DNA from 4 places in the Ensifer sp. ENS02 genome. Region 1 is predicted to be linked to each of the others. Evidence: predicted binding sites of a transcription regulator. Region 1 holds the regulator's gene; each other region holds the start of a gene.
What was found. Region 1 encodes PhoB, which activates phosphate uptake and scavenging genes when phosphate is short. Its sites were predicted from a motif close to TGTCATNNANCTGTCAT; they were not measured.
Positions count from the first base shown of each region.

Region 2: the regulator PhoB is predicted to act here: its motif matches at 3,488-3,504, upstream of phnD (phosphate/phosphite/phosphonate ABC transporter substrate-binding protein).
Region 3: the regulator PhoB is predicted to act here: its motif matches at 2,302-2,318, upstream of IB262_RS16785 (DUF2794 domain-containing protein).
Region 4: the regulator PhoB is predicted to act here: its motif matches at 2,608-2,624, upstream of IB262_RS06160 (PhoX family phosphatase).

Region 1 is NZ_JACVAO010000003.1:455,725-460,954, reverse strand. It holds gene IB262_RS09530 (aspartate aminotransferase family protein) at 1-657, opposite strand, end outside; gene IB262_RS09525 (GcrA family cell cycle regulator) at 1,079-1,600, shown strand; gene phoB (phosphate regulon transcriptional regulator PhoB) at 1,670-2,353, opposite strand; gene phoU (phosphate signaling complex protein PhoU) at 2,556-3,269, opposite strand; gene pstB (phosphate ABC transporter ATP-binding protein PstB) at 3,320-4,135, opposite strand; gene pstA (phosphate ABC transporter permease PstA) at 4,149-5,230, opposite strand, start outside.
Region 2 is NZ_JACVAO010000018.1:12,973-18,202, forward strand. It holds gene IB262_RS29105 (ABC transporter ATP-binding protein) at 1-512, opposite strand, end outside; gene IB262_RS29110 (iron ABC transporter permease) at 512-2,308, opposite strand; gene phnD (phosphate/phosphite/phosphonate ABC transporter substrate-binding protein) at 2,442-3,404, opposite strand; gene IB262_RS29120 (response regulator transcription factor) at 3,516-4,208, shown strand; gene IB262_RS29125 (sensor histidine kinase) at 4,198-5,230, shown strand, end outside.
Region 3 is NZ_JACVAO010000007.1:218,079-223,308, forward strand. It holds gene acnA (aconitate hydratase AcnA) at 1-1,045, shown strand, start outside; gene IB262_RS16780 (thioredoxin family protein) at 1,251-2,024, shown strand; gene IB262_RS16785 (DUF2794 domain-containing protein) at 2,339-2,743, shown strand; gene IB262_RS16790 (GNAT family N-acetyltransferase) at 2,862-3,416, opposite strand; gene IB262_RS16795 (Bax inhibitor-1/YccA family protein) at 3,540-4,286, opposite strand; gene IB262_RS16800 (ABC transporter permease) at 4,508-5,230, opposite strand, start outside.
Region 4 is NZ_JACVAO010000002.1:326,700-331,929, reverse strand. It holds gene IB262_RS06165 (PaaI family thioesterase) at 1-280, shown strand, start outside; gene IB262_RS06160 (PhoX family phosphatase) at 520-2,532, opposite strand; gene IB262_RS06155 (DUF2339 domain-containing protein) at 2,728-5,230, shown strand, end outside.

The DNA.
Region 1 (5,230 bases):
CTGGACCTCATCGAGGATCAAGAGCAGGCCGAACTCGTCGCAGAGCGCGCGCAGTTCCTGCATGAACTCCTTGGTCGCCGGACGGATGCCGCCCTCGCCCTGGATCGGCTCGATCAGGATCGCTGCGGTTTCCTCGGTAATCGCATTCTTGACCGCGGCGATGTCGCCGAACGGAACCTGGTAGAAGCCCGGCGCCTTCGGCCCGAAACCTTCGATGTATTTCTGCTGACCACCGGCGGCGATCGTCGCGATCGTGCGGCCGTGGAAGGCGCCTTCGAAGGTGATGACGTGGAACTTCTCCGGGTGGCCCTTGGAGAAGTGGTAACGCCGTGCCGTCTTGATGGCGCATTCCAGCGCTTCCGCGCCCGAATTGGTGAAGAAGACCTTGTCGGCAAAGGTCACCGCCGTCAGCCGGCGGCCGAGGCTTTCCTGGCCCGCAATTTCATAAAGGTTGGACAGGTGCCAGACCTTGTCGGCCTGCGCCTTCAGCGCTTCGACCAGGTGCGGGTGCGCGTGGCCGAGCGAGTTCACGGCAACGCCGGCACCGAAATCGAGATAACGCGTGCCGTCTTCAGCGATCAGCCAGGCGCCCTCTCCTCGCTCGAAACGCAACGGCGCGCGCATGTAGGTATCGTAAAGCGGCGTGGTTGCAGTCATGCGAGGCTCTCCTTCACTCCAGATCGACATCGATCCCGCGCCTCACGCGGGCCGATAAAAATCAAAAATGCCGCCTTTCGGCGGCGCAGGCACTATTCCCATTTCGCGCTGCAATGTCAACAAAACCAAGCCTTGCAGCGCAACATGAAGGGTCGATTCCTGGCAGCAGAAAAATCGTCCGGGAGGGCTTGCAAAAATGCAACGCTGGCCAAGCAAGTTGGGGAAAACTACGAAATCGATTCGGCCTGATTCCCGGGACTCTTGCCACAGAGTCCAGCGGTCAGTACGTTAACATTCAATTACTAGACGCATGCGGCGGACCTAGTCACCAAAAGAGTTATCGCGTTTGCAACCCCGGGGTTTAGCCGGGGTGCGGTGAGGGATTCTGCCATCCCCAACGCTGAGAACGGAGAGTGCAGAAATGAACTGGACTGACGAGCGGGTGGAGAAACTGAAGAAGCTTTGGTCCGAGGGCCTGAGCGCAAGCCAGATCGCGGCACAGCTCGGCGGCGTCAGCCGTAACGCTGTCATCGGCAAGGTTCACCGCCTGAGCCTGCCAGGTCGCGCCAAGGCCGGCGGCAGCACCACGACGGCAGCCCGTCCGAAGCGCCCGACTTCGGCACCGCGCGCACCGAACTACGCTTCGCGCGTTTCGACCCGCCCGGTTGCACGCGCGGCCGGCGCTGTCGTTCTCAAGGAAGAAATCGAAGTCGATCTCGTTGCCGAGCAGGATTTCAGCACCCGCACCGACGTTGTCGTGCCGATGTCGCGCCGCCTCGAGCTGACCCAGCTCACCGAGCGCACCTGCAAGTGGCCGATCGGCGACCCGCTGAAGGAAGAGTTTCACTTCTGCGGCAACGATTCCCCGGAAGCCTCGCCTTACTGCACCTTCCATGCTCGGCTGGCCTACCAGCCGTCGGGGGAGCGCCGCAGGGCTCGCTAAGAAGCTGGACCGCATTGATAAAGGAAGGGGCCGATCGGCCCCTTTTTTTGTTGGCGACTTTCAGACCGCTCAGCTTTCGAGCGAATAGCCGGCGCCGCGAACGGTGCGGATGACGTCGGGCATGTTCGAGAAGTTCAGAGCCTTGCGCAGACGACCGACATGCACGTCGACGGTGCGCTCGTCGACATAGATGTCATGCCCCCAGACGCCATCCAGAAGCTGCGAGCGAGAGAAGACGCGGCCCGGCGAGGACATGAGGAACTCCAGAAGACGGAACTCGGTCGGGCCGAGGCGCACTTCGCGGCTGCGGCGATGAACGCGGTGGGTCTCGCGGTCGAGTTCGATGTCGCCGCAGCGAAGCAGCGTCGAGAGCACCTCGGGCTTTGCCCGGCGCAGCATCGCCTTGACGCGCGCCATCAGCTCCGGCGTCGAGAAGGGCTTGACCACGTAGTCGTCGGCACCCGTCGCCAGACCCCGGACGCGCTCGCTTTCCTCGCCTCGCGCCGTCAGCATGATGATCGGCAGACGTTCGGTCTCCGGACGCTGGCGCAGCCGACGGCAAAGTTCAATGCCGGAAACACCGGGCAGCATCCAGTCGAGGATAAGCAGGTCGGGCAGCCGCTCCTGAAGCCGGATCTCCGCCTCGTCGCCCCGCAGGATCGTATCGACGTCGAAGCCCTCGGCTTCCAGATTGTAACGCAGCAGAACGCTCAGCGCCTCTTCGTCTTCGACTACGGCGATTTTTGGCAACATCAGGTAACGTCTCCTTACCGCGGGCGGCCTTTGGGCTCATCGGCCCGGCCGGCGCTCAGACACTCTAAATCTGGAGCACATCCGCCGTTTTCAAAGGCGGGGCGAAAACCGCATGCTTCAGATACAGGAATTCGGGGCCGCGACCGAAGCCGCGACCGGATCAGATTTCAAGGGGCATGCATGCTTACGGCGCGCTTGGCGCTCAGTCGTTGACCGAGCCCAGCGTCGACGTGGTGTCATCCTTCGGACGCTCGCCTTCCGGCTGAGCACCCGTCGCCATGTAATAGATCGTCTCAGCGATATTGGTCGCGTGGTCGCCGATGCGCTCGATGTTCTTGGCGCAGAACAGAAGATGCGTGCAGGGCGTGATGTTGCGCGGATCTTCCATCATGTAGGTCAAGAGCTCGCGGAACAGCGAGGTGTAGATCGCGTCGATCTCCTCGTCACGCTCGCGGATGCTGTTGGCCTTTTCCGGCGAGCGCGAGGCGTAGACGTCGAGCACTTCCTTGAGCTGGACGAGAGCGAGCTCTGCCAGATGCTCGAGGCCACGGGCGAGCTTGCGCGGAATGCCGGAGCCGGCGACCGCGATCACGCGCTTGGCGGTGTTCTTGCCGAGGTCGCCGACGCGCTCCAGATCGGAGGCGATGCGGATCGACCCCATGATCTCACGCAGGTCGGCGGCGACCGGCTGACGCTTGGCGATCGTGACGATCGCCTTCTCACCGATCTGGCGCTCGGCGTCGTCGAGGACGGTGTCGTCCGAGATCACCTTCTGTGCGAGAGCCAGGTCGGAGTTGACCAGCGCGCGAACGGACTCGGCGACCATCTGTTCGGCGAGGCCGCCCATCTCCGAGATGCGGCGCGTCAGGTACTTCAGTTCTTCGTCATAGGCGGACATGATATGCATGGACATGATCGTCGATCCTTACGGGCGCTTTGCAGTTACTGTTGCAGCCTTATGCGGCCTCAGCCGAAGCGGCCCATGATGTAATCCTGGGTGCGCTGGTCATCCGGATTGGTGAACATCTTGTCGGTGTCGTTCTCCTCGACGAGATTGCCGAGGTGGAACATGGCGGTGCGCTGCGAAACGCGGGCGGCCTGCTGCATCGAGTGGGTCACGATGACGATCGTGAAGTTCGTGCGCAGCTCGTGGATGAGCTCTTCGACCTTGGCCGTCGCGATCGGATCGAGAGCCGAGCACGGCTCGTCCATGAGGATGACTTCCGGGCTCACGGCGACGGCGCGTGCGATGCAGAGGCGCTGCTGCTGACCACCGGAAAGGCCGGTGCCGGGCTCCTGCAGACGGTCCTTTACCTCGTTCCACAGACCGGCCTTCTGCAGGCTGGTCTCGACCACTTCGTCAAAGTCGGCCTTGGTGCGCGCAAGTCCGTGAATCCGCGGACCGTAGGCGACGTTGTCGTAGATCGACTTCGGGAACGGGTTCGGCTTCTGGAAGACCATGCCGACGCGGGCGCGAAGCTCGACGACGTCGATCGTCGGGTCGTAGATGTCGTCCTCGTCGAGCGTGATCTTGCCGGTGACGCGGCAGTTCTCGATCGTGTCGTTCATGCGGTTCAGCGTGCGCAGGAAGGTCGACTTGCCGCAACCCGAAGGACCGATCAGCGCCGTGACCGTGTTCTCGCGGATGTTGAGGTTGACGTCGAAAAGCGCACGCTTCTCGCCGTAATAGACCGACACATCCTTGCCGATCATCTTGTAGGGCACGGTGTTCATTTTCTGATCCAGAGCCTTCTCGACTGCTGCTTCTGACATGATGTTCATAGTAATTACCTCACTACCAGCGGCGCTCAAAGCGACGTCGCAACAGAATGGCTCCAAGGTTCATGACGACCAGGAAGATGAGAAGAATGATGATTGCGCCGGAGGTGCGCTCGACGAAGGCGCGTTCCGCCTCGTTGGCCCACATGTAGATCTGCACCGGCAGTGCCGTCGACGGTTCCATCGGCGAACCGGGAAAATCGACGACGAAGGCGACCATGCCGATCAGGAGCAGCGGCGCGGTTTCACCAAGCGCGTGGGCAAGACCGATGATGGTGCCGGTCAGGATGCCCGGCATCGCCAGCGGCAGCACGTGGTGGAAGATGGTCTGCATCTTCGACGCACCGAGACCGAGGGCCGCCGAGCGGATCGACGGCGGGACCGCCTTCAACGCCGCACGGGTGGCGATGATGATCGTCGGCAGGGTCATCAACGTCAGCACGAAGCCACCGACGACGGCTGCCGAGCGCGGCATGCCGGCGAAGTTGATGAAGACGGCGAGACCCAGGAGGCCGTAGACGATCGACGGAACGGCCGCGAGGTTGTTGATGTTGACCTCGATCAGGTCGGTCAGCCGGTTCTTCGGCGCAAACTCCTCGAGGTAGATCGAGGCGGCGACGCCGATCGGAAGCGACAGCACCAGCACGATCAGCATCATGTAGAGCGAACCGAGGGCCGCGACGCCGACGCCTGCCGCTTCGGGACGGCTGGAGGCGCCAAAGGTGAAGATGCCGGTGTTGAAGCTCTTCTTCAGGATGCCGGCGCTCGCCAGCTCGTTCATCCAGGTGACCTGCTGGTCCTTGACCTTGCGCTTGCCCTCATCGACCGAGAGATCGATCTGGCCCTTGAAGGCGGAGTCGATGTTGGCCTCGGCCAGCAGCGTGACGGGAACCGTCTTGCCGATGATCGACGGGTCCGCGGCGACCATGTCGCGCAATAGCGTGCGGGAGCTCGCGGAAACCATGTCGGTCGCCTGCTTGACCTGCGGCCGCTTGGTGGCGTCGATGCCGAGCTGCTTGACGAGCGCGTCGCGCACCAACAGCGGATAGTTGGCGGTCATCAGCACCTTGCCGTCGGTCGCGCGTTCGCCTTTGGGGT
Region 2 (5,230 bases), on a different contig from region 1:
TTGGACAGCGGTTCGTCGAGCAGGATGATGTCGGGCTTGAGCGCCAGCATGCGGGCGAGCGCCACGCGCTGCTGCTGGCCGCCGGAAAGCTGCGATGGCAGGCGTGTGCGGTAACGGTCGATAGCGAGTTTTTCCAGGACCTCGCCGATGATCGCGTCGCGTTCAGCCTTGGCGACCTTGCGCAGCTTCAGCCCGAACTCGATGTTCTGTTCGACCGTCATGTGCGGCCACAGCGCATAGTTTTGGAAGACCAGGCCCAGGCCGCGTTTTTCCGCCGGCACGTAGATGCCTTCGTCGACCGACACGATTGTGCGGTCACCCAAGTGAATCTGGCCTGCGGTCGGGTGCTCGAGGCCGGCGATCATGCGTAGCGTTGTCGTCTTGCCGCAGCCGGACGGGCCGAGAAGGCAGAGGAAATCTGATTTCGGTATCTCGATGCTCAGCCGCTCGACAGCTGCCTGTGCCGTGTTGCCGTAGCTTTTTCTGACATCGCGGATGCTGATGTTTGACATTACTTGCCTCCCAAACCGTCGGACAATTTGCTTTTTGTGAGTTTCTGGACGATCAGCGTGCCGACGAAGGCAATGATGCAGATCATCAGCACCACGGCGTTGGCCGCCTGGCCGTAGCCGTAGTCGACCAGCCGCAGCGCATAGGTCGTCAGCACGTCGGTCCCGGGGACGGCGAGCACCACGACGAGGCTCAGTCCCTTGATGCCGGAAATGAAGGGCAGCAGGATTCCTGTGACGAGCGCGCCCTTCTGGATCGGCACGACGACCGATGCCAGCCGCCGGAACCAGCCGGCACCGGCAATCCGGGCCGCTTCTTCCGGGTCGCGCCCGAGCTGCATCATGGCCGAGATGCCGGCACGCGAGGCGAAGGGCATCTGGTCGGCAAGGATCGCCAGCACCAGAATGATCGGCGTACCGTAAAGTGCAGGCACAGGCCCTCTTTGAACCGCGAACATCGAAAGATAGGCGGCGGCAAAGGCTATTCCCGGCACGAGATAGGGCAGGAACGTCACTTGCCGCAGGAAGGCGGCGATCATCGTCGAGGATGTGCGGGTAACGGCATAACCGACGAGCAGGCCGAGGAAGCCGGCGCCAGCGGCGGCCGAACCGACGATCCAGAGCGTGTTCCAAGTTGCCTGCCAGAATTCGGGCGTCAGGAGAATGCCCTGTTTGAGCGCCGTGGTGCCGAGATCGGAGCCCAGCCAGTAGGCGAGCGTGAAGTTGTCGAGCGCAAAAACGCCGGGTACCTTCATCACCGTGGTCATGGCGAGCGCCAGCAACGGAACGACGGCGCTGATCAGGAAGACCAGCGTGGCGAGCCCCGCTGCGGGCAGCCGGTACCCGCGAAGCGACGTCGTGCGGTTCATCGAACCCTTCGAGCCGATGACCACGAAACGGCGTGCTTCCTTCAACAGGTACATGTCGAGCGTAATCGAGATGGTGCCGAGCACGACGATGGTGAGCGCAAGGATCGCCCCCATTCCGGTCTGACTGGTGGAGATGGCGCGAAACAGCGAGGTCGCCAACACGTCGTAGCCGACGGGAACACCAAGGATATAGGCGACGCCGAAATCACCGAGACATTTGGCGAAGATCAGCGCGCAGGCCGAAACCAGCGACGGCAGCATCAGAGGCAGAATGATCTTGCGGGCGATGACGCCGTTGCCGGCGCCGATGACGCGGGCGGAATCCTCAAGCGTCGAATCGAACTGCCGCAACGCATTGCCGAACAGCAGGATGACGAAGGGCGTATAGTGCAACGCCAGGATAAGGGTGATCGGCAAGGCTCCATAGGCGAGCCAGTCCGGCGGGGCAAAGCCGAGCGCTTCCATCCAGCTCGGCTGTCCGCCGGTGGTCCTGTTCTTGAAGAGCGTCTGCCACGCAAGAGCAAATGTCCAGGACGGCAGCATGTAGGGGATGATCAGAACGGTGGCGAACCACTTCTTTCCGGGCATGTCCGTGCGGCTGATCAGCCAGGCCATCGGGATCCCGACCACCAGCGCAACCACTATCGCGCCGAAGGCAATAGTTGCGGTATGGAGCAGTGGCCGCCAGAACACGTCGGTGGCGATCACCGACAGGAAGACGCGGTTGAAATAGTAAAGCGTCAGCTCGCCCATCGATTGGCCGGAGCGGGCCTGGTCGGCGAACTGCACGAAGAACGCGTCCTTAAGCAGAAGCAGGATGGGCGCGGCAATCAGATAGGCGAACAGCACGACCAGACCGACGCCCACCATCGTGGTGGGGTCCTGGTTGTGGACCCTGTAATTGTAAATGGCTTTGCCAAAGTTTCGCATAGCAATCCCGTGGGTTGGAAGCCGCACAGCAGTCTCGGGCGGGTTCGCCCGGCCTGCGGTGACGTTTGTGGTAGGCGCGCGACAGGGCCTGCGCACACGGCGCATCGGCATCCTGTCGGGCTGTGGGATGAGGTCAGAAGGTGGAAGCGCCGGCCTTGTCGATGACCTCGCGCACGCTTGCCCAATCCCGATCGTAGCGGATCGGAAGGAAGCGCTCGTCGCCGTGAAACTCGCTCTTCATTTCCGGGGTGAATTCAAAGTCGAAGAAGCACCGCTTCATCGCCGCGACCAGCGGTGGGGCGAGATCATGCGCATAGGCAAAGGACGACGTCGGAAAGATGCCGCTGGTGAATATGACGCGCAGGTCTTCGCGCTTGACCATGCGCCGCTCAATCAGACGTTCCAGCACGTCAGACGCGACCGCCGCCATGTCGTAGTCGCCCGAGATCACGCCGAGAATGGACTTGTCATGGCCGCCGGACATGATCGGCGCGTAGTCTTCCCCCGGGCTCAGGCCTTCGCCCGGGAACAGCGCGCGTGGCGCCAGGTGCCCGGAGTTCGAGAACGCGGACGCGTGCGCCACGCGCCGCCCCTTTAGATCGGACAGGGTCTTGAACGGAGAGTCGGCGCGAACGATGGCAATCAGATTGTAGCCGCGCACCGCATTGTCGATGCCTTTTGCGGCGAAGGGAACGGCACCGGCACGGTTGACGGCCTCGACCGTCGGTCCAGTCGAGAAGCCCGCGAAATGTAGTCGTCCGGACCGCATGGCTTCGATCTCGGCCTTGCTCGATTGCACCGGGTAATAGACGATCTGGCGGCCGAGACAGGCACCGAGATGGGTGGTGAAATCCTTGAACAGGCTCGCATAGATGGCCGGTTCCTCGATCGGAGCATAGGCCCAGACGAGCGTCTGCGGATCCCGCCAATTCGAAGGGTCTGCCGGCGCATCGGCAACGTGGTCCTTGTCCGCGTCGCAATATCGCTCGTCGAGATCAGGGCTTGTCCCGCAACCGGCTTTCGCCGTTGTCGCTACGGGCAACAGCAGCACGCACGCCAATGCGAGGCCGGCTAGAAACAGCCTGTGCGCGTTCATGTCCACCCCTCCCCGAAGCTCCGCTCTCCCGGCGAAAGCTTCATAGTTCTCATCTGCTTTCCATCTGTGTATGGGAGTATCACTGTCACAATCCTGTCACCTGGAAACGCGATGCGCATTCTCCTGATCGAAGACACCCCCGACATCGCCTTTGCCATTTCCATGCGCCTGGAAAAGGAAGGCTACGAGGTCACGACCGCGTTCGACGGCGCGGAAGGAGAGCGGCTCGCCCTCAACGCCTCGCACGATCTGGTGATCCTCGACATCAACCTGCCGAAGCGGGACGGCTTCGCCATCCTGAGTTCCATGCGCCAGGGTGGGTTGACGCGTCCCGTCATCGTCATCACCGCCCGCAACCAGGTGGCCGACAAGGTCGATCTGCTCGAATTAGGCGCTGACGATTATTTGGTCAAACCGTTCGACCTGCACGAGCTCGTCGCGCGCATCCGGGCCGTCTCCCGCCGGCACCTGGGTGCGGCGCAATCGGTTCTGCGTTTGGGCTCGATTTCCATCGACCTTTCGGCCCGCGCGGTGATGCTCGAAGGCCGCCCGCTCGACCTCGGCCGCCGCGAATTCGACGTGCTGGAGGCGCTCGCGACCCGTGCCGGCACGACGGTCAACAAGGAGCAGCTAGTCGTGAAACTCTTCGGCTACGAGGACACGGGCACGCCGAATGCCGTGGAGCTTCTGGTTTCCCGGGTGCGCCGGAAGCTGGAGGACTGCGACATCGAGATCGTCACGCATCGCGGCGTAGGCTACATGCTGCGCCAGCGCTCCGGGAGCGGTGCAAGCGGTGCGCTCTGATTACTCGATCGAGCGCCGCATCCTTTCCAGCGGCGCTGCCCTGCTCATCATCATCGGGCTTTTCCTGTTCTGGATGGTGCGCTGGAATGCGCACAACGCGGCCGAAGAAGCTTTTGACCGGGTGCTTGGCGCGGCGGCACTTTCGATTGCCGATACGGTGTCGATCGAGGACGGCACCGCAAGCGTCGACCTGCCGCATTCCGCCTTCGCCATCCTCGGCACGTCCCGGCTCAATCGCATCTTCTACCGGGTGGCGGCTCCCGACGGGACGATCATTACCGGCTCGCCGATCCTCGGCCTGGAGATCCCGCACGGGACGGGACCGCAGTTGCGGCTGGCCGACAGCACCTACAGGGGTGAACGGATCCGCATCGCCGCCGTCGCCCGCTACAGCACCGATGCCGCCGGCGGCGGCTGGGTCGACGTTCTCGTCGGCGAAACGCGCGAAGCGCGCGATCAACTTGGGTTGCATCTGACCTTCAATGCCGCCCTTCCCGCAATCGCCGTGTCCGTGCTGGCGTTCCTGCTGATCTGGCTTGCGGTCCGCCAGGCTTTTGCACCGCTGAGAACCGTCGAGGCCGATCTGCGCCACCGTGCCTCCTCTGATCTCAGCCCGGTCTCCGGCCCGGTGCCAAGGGAGGTGAGCGCGCTGATCTCGGCGCTCAACGATTTCATGGGTCGGCTCGATTCCGTGCTCGTGGGCCTGAAGAGCGTGACGGCCGACGCTGCCCATCAGTTGCGTACGCCCCTGACCGCCTTGCGCGCGCTTGCAGAACTTTCGATCGACGAAGCGCCGGCCGGCAGGCTGCGTGACATTCTCGGCCGCATCCACGCCAACTCGGTCAATGCCAGCGTTCTCGCAAACCAGCTTCTGTCGGATGCAAGCACGCTGCACGGCATTGAATCGCGCCTGCGCGAGACCCTCGACATGCGCCTAGTCGTGCGGGAAGCCATCCGTCGCCTGCAGGCGGAAGGCTCCTATCCCGCCGCCGCCGACATGTTCACGCTCAACCTGCCCAGCA
Region 3 (5,230 bases), on a different contig from region 1:
CTACCTCGCTTCGCCGCCGCTCGTCGTCGCCTACGCGCTTGCAGGTTCCGTCCAGAAGGACCTGACCAACGAACCGCTCGGCGAGGACCAGGACGGCAAGCCGGTCTTCCTCAAGGACATCTGGCCGACCTCCAAGGAAATCCAGGAGTTCATCTTCAAGTACGTCACCCGCGAACTTTACGCGACCAAGTACGCCGACGTGTTCAAGGGCGACGAAAACTGGCAGGCCGTTCAGGTTCCTCCGGGCCAGACCTATGCCTGGGACGACGGTTCGACCTACGTGCAGAACCCGCCCTACTTCGTCGGCATGGGCAAGTCCGGTTCGGGCATCTCCGACATCAAGGGCGCCCGCGTGCTTGGTCTCTTCGGCGACAAGATCACCACCGACCACATCTCGCCGGCCGGTTCGATCAAGGCGGCTTCGCCGGCCGGTGCCTACCTCATCGGTCATGGCGTCGGCGTTGCCGACTTCAACCAGTACGGCACGCGTCGTGGCAACCATGAGGTGATGATGCGCGGCACGTTTGCCAACATCCGCATCCGCAACCACATGCTCGGCCCGAACGGCAAGGAAGGTGGCTACACCATCCACTATCCGTCCAAGGAAGAGATGTCGATTTACGACGCCGCCATGCAGTACAAGGAAGAGGGCGTTCCGCTCGTCATCTTCGCCGGCGTCGAATACGGCAACGGTTCGTCGCGCGACTGGGCTGCCAAGGGCACCAACCTGCTCGGCGTCAAGGCCGTCATCGCGCAGTCCTTCGAGCGTATCCACCGCTCGAACCTCGTCGGCATGGGCGTCATTCCCTTCGTCTTCGAGGAAGGCACGACCTGGGAATCGCTGGGCCTCAAGGGCGATGAGATCGTCACGATCGAAAATCTCGCCAATGTCCAGCCGCGCGAAAAGCGCGTTGCCAAGGTAACCTACGGCGACGGCAGCGTGAAAGATGTGCCGCTCGTCTGCCGTATCGATACGCTGGATGAAGTGACCTACGTCAACAACGGTGGCATCCTGCAGACGGTTCTGCGCGACCTCGCCGCTTAATCGCGCGAGCGCATACAAGGCTCTGGAGCCGGGACGCCGAAAGGCGCCCCGGCTCTTTCTTTGAGGTGCACCGGCCAACGATCGGGTGCTGGATCGCGCTCACTTGCCATCTCACTCCAACGTGACTTCCCGTTGATGCAGGGGCGTCGTATGTAGTGAACTCCCCCACAAGGAGTAGGCCGCCGGCCGGTAACGAAGTGACGCCATGACATCCGCAGACCGTTCTTTCATTCGCCCTGTTGCACTGGCTTTCGGGCTGCTCGCAGCCGCCGGTGCCCCTGCCGGGGCGCAGGAGAAACAGGCGGTCAAGGGCGTTGTCGAACTGTTCACCAGCCAGGGCTGTTCGTCCTGTCCGCCGGCGGATGCGGCGCTGAAGTCGCTGGTCGACGAGGGCGATGTGGTGGCGCTCGCCTATCACGTCGACTACTGGAACTATCTCGGCTGGGCCGACACGCTGGCATCGAAGGAAAACACCGAGCGGCAATATGCCTATGCGCGCATGCTCGGGCGCAACGGCGTCTACACGCCCCAGGCGATCCTGAACGGCCGCGACCACTTGAACGGCGGCAACCTGCAGGCAATCAAGACGCGGCTGGAAACGATGAAGGCGGAAGGCAAAGGGCTTGCCGTTCCCGTCGACGCCAAGATCCTCGGCGAAGAAATCCAGATCACAATCGGTAGCGGCATCGGCAAGGCCAACGTCGTCGTCGTCTATTTCGACCGCGCCAAGATCGTGAAGATGGAGAAGGGGGAGAACAGCGGCAAGGAAGTCCCCTATTGGCATGCGGTCCGTGACATACAGACGATCGGCATGTGGGACGGCCAGCCCGCGTCCTTTACGCTGCCGGCGACGGTGCTGACCGAGCGCCCGGGAAACAGCGGCTGCGCGATCCTGCTGCAATCGATGAAGGACAAGGAAACGCCGGGTGCCATCATCGGCGCTGCGGCCGTGCTCGCCGGCCCTCAGGGCAAATTGTAGGGACGGCGAAGCGCAAGGGGTTGGTTCGGCCCGGCAGCATCGAGGGGCTGGGGCTGAGGGTTCGAAGTTACCGGACCGAACCGGCCATAACTGCGTTCGGTGAACTCCCGCAGCATGACGATCTGACCGGACATACGGTGGCAACGACTCTGTCCGTCAGCGCCCGCGAGTTTTGCGATGAATTGGGGCGCCGGTTTGACTGAAATGGGGCAGAGGCAAGAAATGACCTCATCGTCCCATGGCTTCCAGCTTGCTTTTCGGCTCGTGTCAGGCACACTGTAATCGTTCTGTCACAACAGAAGGCCGGATTGCCGATGACCGATGAGCCGGATTTGCCGCAAGGCGAGGCGCGCCATCAGCGCGAGACCACTTCCGAAGTGGTCGTCGATCTTCACGAATACAAGAACGCCAAGAACGCTCCCCCCATCACTTTCCATCGTCGCGAATTGGATCAGATCCTGTGGGTCTACGGCCGTATGGTCGGCGAAGGCGAGTGGCGGGACTACGCGATCGACCACCTGAGGGACCGCGCGGTCTTCTCAGTGTTCAAGCGTTCGGGCGAAATGCCGCTCTACCGGATCGAGAAGAACCCGAAACTGGCCGCGAAACAGGGCGCCTATAGCGTGCTGAACATTCACGGCACGATCCTGAAGCGCGGTCACGAGCTCGCCCAGGTGCTCAAGGTATTCGACAAGGTGCTGAGGCTGGTGGAAACCTGACCAGCGGGAAAGGGTGCCATCAGGAGACGCACGCCGACGTCACGGGCAGCAACGGCACGACCTGCCTACGGCGCGCTGCGAGGCGCTTCGCCGACTGACATTCTTCAGCAAGCGATGGTCACTGGTAGAGGGTGTCCGGATAGACGTCTTCCGGCGGGTCGGTCGCCTGGCCCTCGCCGAGCGCGAGCTGCATGATCGTCGTGTCGAGCCAGCGGCCATGCTTGAAGCCGGTCGCTTTCATCGTGCCCTGGAGTTCGAAGCCGAGGGACCGGTGCACGGCGATCGAGGCTGGATGGGCACCGCCGATCACCGCGACCATCTGGCGGAAGCCGAGTTCCGTGCAACGCCGGACGAGCTCGACCAGCAGCGCCTTGCCGGCACCCTTGCCGCGCGCTTCCGGCGCCAGGTAGATGGAATCCTCGACCAGGAAGCGATAGGCCGTGCGCGTGCGGAAGCCGGATGCGTAGGCATAGCCGATGATCGTCCCGCCCGCGTCTACCGCAACCATGTACGGGTAGCCGCTGCCGATGATCGTTTCGAACCGGGCCCGCATCTCCTTTTCGGATGGCGGGTTAATCTCGTAGGTCGCAACGCCGTGCAACACGGATTCGCGATAGATCTCGGTGATGACGGGAAGATCGGCCAGGGTGGCGTCGCGCAGGGTCAGGGACATGGCTAAAGACTTTGATCCCAAGGTTTCGTCGTCCTTTCACTCCCACGGAGCCCGGACGCTTTCAAGCTGCTTCAGCAAACAAAAAAGGCGGCCGAAGCCGCCTTTTCCGTCTGCTGTTCAGACTTAGTTGTTCCGGTTGCCCATGAACTGGAGCAGGAACATGAACAGGTTGATGAAGTCGAGGTAGAGCGTCAGCGCGCCCATGATCGCCTTGCGGCCGGCAACGGTGCTGTCATCGGCTTCAAAGTACATTTCCTTGATTTTCTGCGTGTCGTAGGCGGTGAGGCCTGCGAAGATCAGCACGCCGATCACGTTGATCGCGAAGGCGAGCGCCGAAGAGCCGAGGAAGATGTTGACGATCGATGCGATGATGACGCCGAACAGGCCCATAATCAGGAACGTGCCGAAACCCGACAGGTCCTTCTTGGTCGTGTAGCCGTAGAGCGACAGCGCACCGAACGAAGCGGCCGTGACGAAGAACGTCTGCGTGATGCTCTGCTGCGTGAAGACCAGGAAGATCGACGACAGCGACAGGCCCATCAGGGCCGCATAGATCCAGAACGTCGTCTGCGCGGCAGAAACGCTCATGTTATTGATGCGGAAGCTCATGAAGAACACGAGGCCCAGCGGAGCGAGCATTACCACCCACTTTAGCGGGCTCGTATAGATCGCAGCACCGAACGCGGTCAGTTGGCCATCGGAAAACGCCATCTGGAACGTCAGGTAGGCCGCGACGCCAGTGATCGCCAGACCAAGCGCCATCAGGTTGTAGACCTTCAGCATGTATGCGCGAAGGCCTTCGTCAATCACGGCACCCGCCTGAGCGCCGGCGGGCGACATTCGGGTTTGGTAATTTCTCAGATCAGCCATTGTTTCCTCATTCAAGCTCCGGTGGAAGTTACGGTGTCGGGCGGCGAGTATCGCCCTGGAAGATGAGCTTCCACGCCCAGGCGCCGCTGCGGAGCTCCAGCATGCCTGTGGACAAATATGATGCCGAAACCCGCTGCACACAAGACCCGGCACTCCCGGATTCCGTTGCACCGGGCCGATTCAGACCGGCGCAATAGGGATTTACGGTTAACTCGGCCCGGTCAAAGTTCGCGCAGGACCGGCGCCGCCTTCTGCCCGAGAATGCGCCATGTACCGGCAAGTCCGATGCCGACCGTCATCACCAGCGCTGCCACAACCGTCACGATCGCCACGTCGGGCAGGAAGCTCGACGGCAGCGTCATGATGCGGTTGACGACGAACCAGGCGGCGATACCGCCGGCAAACAGCGCAAAAACTGCGGTTGCAAGACCGAGGATCGCGTATTCGTAGCTGAACGCCTTGATCAGCGTCACCCGCGTTGCCCCCAGCGTCTTCAGGACCACCGCATCGTGGACGCGCGCCCGGTTGCCGGCCGCAAGCGCGCCGGCCAGCACCAGCACGGAGGCGACGAGCGCCACGGCCGCGGCCGCCCGGATCGCCGTTGCCAGCTGACCGAGCAGCCCATTCACAATGTCGAGAGCGTCCTTCACCCGTACGCTGGTGATCGTCGGATAGGCATTGGTGACGGCCTTCAGGACCGCCGCCTCCTCTTCCGGCGTCGCCGACGGATCGATCACAGTCGCCAGCCAGGCATGCGGCGCGCCGGCAAAGGTGTTCGGCGAGAACACCATGACGAAGTTGATCGACAGCGATTCCCACTCGACATTGCGGAAGTTGGCAATCTTGGCGGTGATGTTGCGGCCGAGCACATTGACGGTGACCGTATCGCCGATCTTCAGGCCGAGTTCGCCGGCCTCCTCGGACGAGAAGGAAACCAGGGGTTC
Region 4 (5,230 bases), on a different contig from region 1:
GCATGGCGGATGGACGGCAACGATCATGGATTCGGCCCTCGGCTGCGCTGTCTTCACCACCGTCAAACCTGGGGAGGCCTATACGACGGTCGAGTTCAAGGTGAACCTCGTGCGGCCGCTACTGCCCGATATGGGCGAGGTCTTCTGCGAGGGGCGCATCGTGCATCGTGGCCGCACCATCGCGACCTCCGAAGCCTGGCTGCGCGACCGCAACGGCAAGCTGCTCGCCCACGGCACCGAAACCTGCGCCATCTTCCCGATCGACAATCTCAGGCGTTAAAGCAATTCCAGGAAAAGTGCGAAGCGGTTTTCCGCCCGGAATTGCGTCACTTCAAGCTGAGCAATTCCAGGAAAAGTGCGAAGCGGTTTTCCGCCCGGAATTGCGTCACTTCAAGCTGAGCAATTCCAGGAAAAGTGCGAAGCGGTTTTCCGCCCGGAATTGCGTCGGTCAAGCAATGTCGGAAGCAAGAAACGCCGCGCAGAATGGCGCGGCGTTCCTCTTTGTAATCGCAGTCCTGATCAGCCGATGCGGCCGCCGCCCTGCTTCGTTACGGCGACGACAGCCGGGCGTACCGGCATGTCGTCCTGGAAGTCCGGCCAGCGGGTGGCCGGCGTCTCGTAAGTTGCAAGGCCGGCGTCGCCCGGGTGCTGGACGGCGAGGAAGAATGTGTCCGAGGTCGGGTTGAAGCAGGGGCCGCACATTTCGGCGCCGACCGGCACGCGGAAGAAGAGCTTCGACGTGCCGCGGGCGGCGCCGTCCGTGTCGATCGCCCAGATACCGTCGGTGCGGCCGGTGTCCTTCTCGTTGTTGCCGTCGGTCGATACCCAGAGGCGGCCATCGGTGTCGATGGCGCAATTGTCGGGCATGCCGAACCAGCCGTTCTTGGTGGTGGCGGTCGAGAACGAAGCGCCGACCTCGGCAACGCTCGGATCGCCGCACTTCAAGAGAACGTCCCAGCGGCTCTTCAGCGACGCGAAGTCGCCGTCGGTCTCGGTGATCTCGACGATGTGGCCGAAGGCGTTCTTGGCGCGCGGGTTGGCGGCGTCGACTTCTTCGGCCTTGCGCTTGGTGTTGTTGGTCAGCATCACGTAGACCTTGCCCGTCTTCGGGTTCGGCTGAACGTCTTCCGGACGGTCCATCTTGGTGGCACCGAGCGCGTCGGAGGCAAGACGGGTGTTGATCAGCACGTCCGCCTGCGAGGCAAAGCCGTTGGCTTCGGTCAGCGGGCCTTCGCCGTGCGTCAGCGGCATCCAGGTGACGGTGCCGTCTTCGTCGAACTTGGCGACATAGAGTGTGCCCTCGTCGAAGAGGTCCATGTTGGCGGCGCGATCGTCAGGGTTGAACGTGCCCTTGGTCACGAACTTGTAGACATAGTCGTAGCGCTCGTCGTCGCCGGAATAGAGCACGACGCGGCCGTCCTTGTTGACGATCGATTCGCAGCCTTCGTGCTTGAAACGGCCGAGGGCTGTGCGCTTCTTCGGCACCGACGTCGGATCAAGCGCGTCGACCTCGACGATCCAGCCGAAGCGATTGGCTTCGTTCGGCTCCTTGGAGACGTCGAAACGGTCGTAGAAGGACGCCCATTCATACTGGCCGCCCGGTGCGCCCAGCCGCTTCAGCTGCTTGTATTCCGGATGGTCCTCGGCAATCTCGCCGCCGAAATAGCCGTTGAAGTTTTCTTCGGCCATCATGTAGGTGCCCCAGGCGGTGACGCCGCCGGCGCAGTTGTTGAGCGTGCCGAACACCTTTTTGCCGGTCGGGTCGGACGGCGTCTTCAGGCGGTCGTGACCGGCGGCCGGGCCGGTGATCTGCATCTCGGTGTTGACGGTGATGCGACGGTTGTTCTTGCCGTCGAGAACCGGCTGCCACTTGCCGTCGACCTTGCGGATCTCGATGATCGTGCCGCCATGTGCGGCCATCTCGATGTCGACCAGCTCCTTGCTGTATTCGCCGAGAACGACCTTCTCTTCCTCGACTTCCTTGCCGTCCTTCGTCACCTTTTCCTTCACGACGCTGGCGAAGGCCGGGAACATCAGTTCGGCATTGGTGTATTCGTGGTTGACGACGAGCAGGCCGTGGTCGGCGCTGCCGTCGAGCGGGATGAAGCCAACATAGTCGTTGTTGTAGCCGAACAGCTTTTCCTGGGCAGCGGCCGTCTGGTTCTTCGGGTCGAACTCCGGGCTGTCGGCGAAGATCTTGTCGCCCCAGCGAAGCAGGACGTCGGCATCATAACCTTCGGCCACATGGTGCTTTTCGTCGACGCCGGCTTCGATCTCGGTAAAGTCGAAGCGCGAACCGTCCTCGGCGCGTGCCTCTTCGGCGGTCAGGAGAGCGAGCGGGCTGACGGTGGTCGAGATCGCGGCAACTGCCAGCGAGCCGCCGATGAACGACCGGCGCGAGAAGCGGCGGTGGATGATGTCGCCCATCGTCGGATTGGCGGAACAGTTGTGGCCGACATCTTCCAGCTCTTCCCTGCGTTCCGTCAGCGTCTTGAATTCGGTCTCTTCCGTCTGGGCGAGATGCTTGTCCATGATCGGGTCTCCTGGTTGAACGATGGAAACCACCGCGCAAGGCAGCGGTGTTCATCCGCCTGTACCAGCTGCCCCATGACAGTTCTGCGACATTTCCGTGAAGAGATTACAGCGCTCGGCCGTCTATAGATTTGGCGCTTGTATAAAAGTCTGTATGGTTGCGCGCGCCGGCGATTGCGACTGCCAGGGGAAAGTATGTTCGAACTTATTGCTTTAGCTGCCTTTATTCTGGCCCTGTCCGCCTATCTCGGCAACCGCAGGACGACCGAGCGTCTTGGTGCCGAACTGGCCGCCCTCAAGGCGGAGGTCGTGGCGCTGAAGGCCGCTCCGGGGGGAGGCGCCCCGGCTGAAACGGCGACCGAGGCGTTTGCGGCTGCGGACGAGTTGCCGGCCATGTCGGAGACGCCGGAGCCAGAGACGCTGGACGATGCCGCTGCCGCCTTCTCGGCCAGTGCGCGCGAGGGCGCGCGGATTTTCGGCCATGCGGAAGGAGCCGCGGCCAAAATCGAGGGCGAGGAGACGATCGCTGCCAGCACGGAAGCACCGCAGCCGGTCGCAACCGTACCCCGTCAGACCGAAAGCCTGGAAAGTCGCCTCGGCGCCCGTTGGGCCGTCTGGGTTGGCGGCATCGCGTTGGCGCTCGGCGGCGTCTTCATGGTCAAGTATTCAATCGATGCCGGGCTGTTGAGCCCGGCGGTTCGCCTGACGCTTGCTGCCTTGTTCGGCCTCCTGCTGATGGCGGCGGGCGAGGTCATTCGTCGGCGCGCAGTGCCCGTGATCGCCAACGAATTCCAGAACGCCATGATCCCCGGCATCCTGACGGCGGCCGGTGCCGTCACCCTCTTCGGGGTCGCCTATGCCGCCTATGGCATCTACGAATATATCGGCACGGGCACGGCCTTCGTTCTCCTGGCGGCGATTTCGCTCGCCACTGTTGGTCTGTCGCTGCTGCATGGGCAGGCGCTCGCTGGCCTCGGCCTGCTTGCCTCGCTGATCACGCCGGCGCTGGTTTCGAGCAACGAACCGCGCCCCTGGGTTCTTTTCGGCTTCCTCGCGATCGTTTGGCTCGCGACCCTGCTTGCATCGCGGCTGCGCCGATGGACCGTAGTGCCGACGCTTGCCAATGTTGGCATAGGGCTCTGGGGCCTTGCCTATGTCGCTGCGGCATCGCCCTTCGAAGCACGGCCGGTCGCTTTCATCCTACTCGTGATGATCGCCGGCATCGGACTTATCTGGCCTGCCGCCATCGAACGGGAGCCAGTGGCAGAAGCGCGCGAAGTGCGTGATGCGACTGAAGGGTCCGAAATGCTGGAGCCGACCGAAGCGACAACCCGACCCCGGGCCGTCGTCGGGCCATGGGAACGCCTGTTCGTTCCACCGCACGCGGCAATCTCCATTTCGGCCGCGATCGTCGTCACCATGTTTGCGCTCCTCCTCATCAGCCCGGCAGTCTATGCGGTCCGCTTTCCGGTGGCGGAGTTTGCGGTTGTCGTTGCGGCGCTGGCGGCGTTGGGCGCCTGGCGGACAACGGCAGTCTATCCCGCCGTGCTTTCAGCGGTCGGCGCTGTTGCTGGCGTCTGGAGCCTGACGGCGCTGAGCGGCGTGCTCGCCTATCTCGATCCCTCGCTGGCCGACGCTCTTCCGGCAGTCGTCCTGCCCGGGCGCACCGCGATGATCACCGCAATGCTGCTTGCGGCGCTTTTCGTCGCACTCGGCGGTTTCGTGCTGTCGCGCCGGCTCGTCGCCCATCCGCAATATTCGACACTCTGGGCGGGCATCGCCGCGGTCGTTCCGGTTGCGCTCGTCGCGATGTCGTTCCTGATGACCGGCAACTATGCCTTCGACCTGCCGCATGGCCTGTTCTCACTCGTCGCCGGGGCGGCGCTGCTGGCGCTTGCGGACTGGCTCTACCGCCGCGAAAGCGAGGCGGTGGCGCGCGATACGGCGGCCGGCTTGCTGGTGGCCGGCTCCTTCACCTTTCTCGTGCTTGCCCTCCACGCCTGGACGGACGGGCTGGTCACGACGCTTGCGATTGCCGTGCTCGGCACGGCCTATGCGCTCGCCACGCGGATCCGCACCTGGCCGATTCTTCCGTGGATGACTGGTGCAGCGGCCGTCGTCGTACTCGGGCGCATCGCCTGGGAGCCGACGATCGTCGGTGCCGGCAATCTCGGCACTACGCCCGTCTTCAATGCGCTGCTGCCGGGCTACGGCATTCCCGCCGTGCTGCTTGCAGGCTCCGCCTATTTCCTGAGATCCTGGCCAGGCACGCGCGTGCGCAACCTGCTGCAGGCGCTTGCCAGCCTTTTCGTGCTGTTGACGCTCGCGATCCTGGTGCGTCATGCGATGAACGGCGGCGTGCTCGACAGCGCGGTGCCGACCCTCGGCGAGCAGTCGATCTACACGCTGCTGGCAATCGGCGCCTCGGCGATCTTCATGAGCCTCGACATGAAATCACCGAGCCCGGTCTTCCGCTACGGCGGCATGGGCCTCGGCGTGCTCTCGATGCTGTCGGTGCTTTCGGCGCATCTCCTCGGCCTCAACCCCTATTTCAGCGGCGAACTGCTGGGGCGCATCCCGTTCTTCGACCTGCTGTTGATCGGTTACCTGTTACCGGGGCTCGGCTATGCGGGGCTCGCCTGGTATGCACGCGACAAGCGGCCCTTGCCCTATGTCATGGCACTTGCGGTCAGCGGCG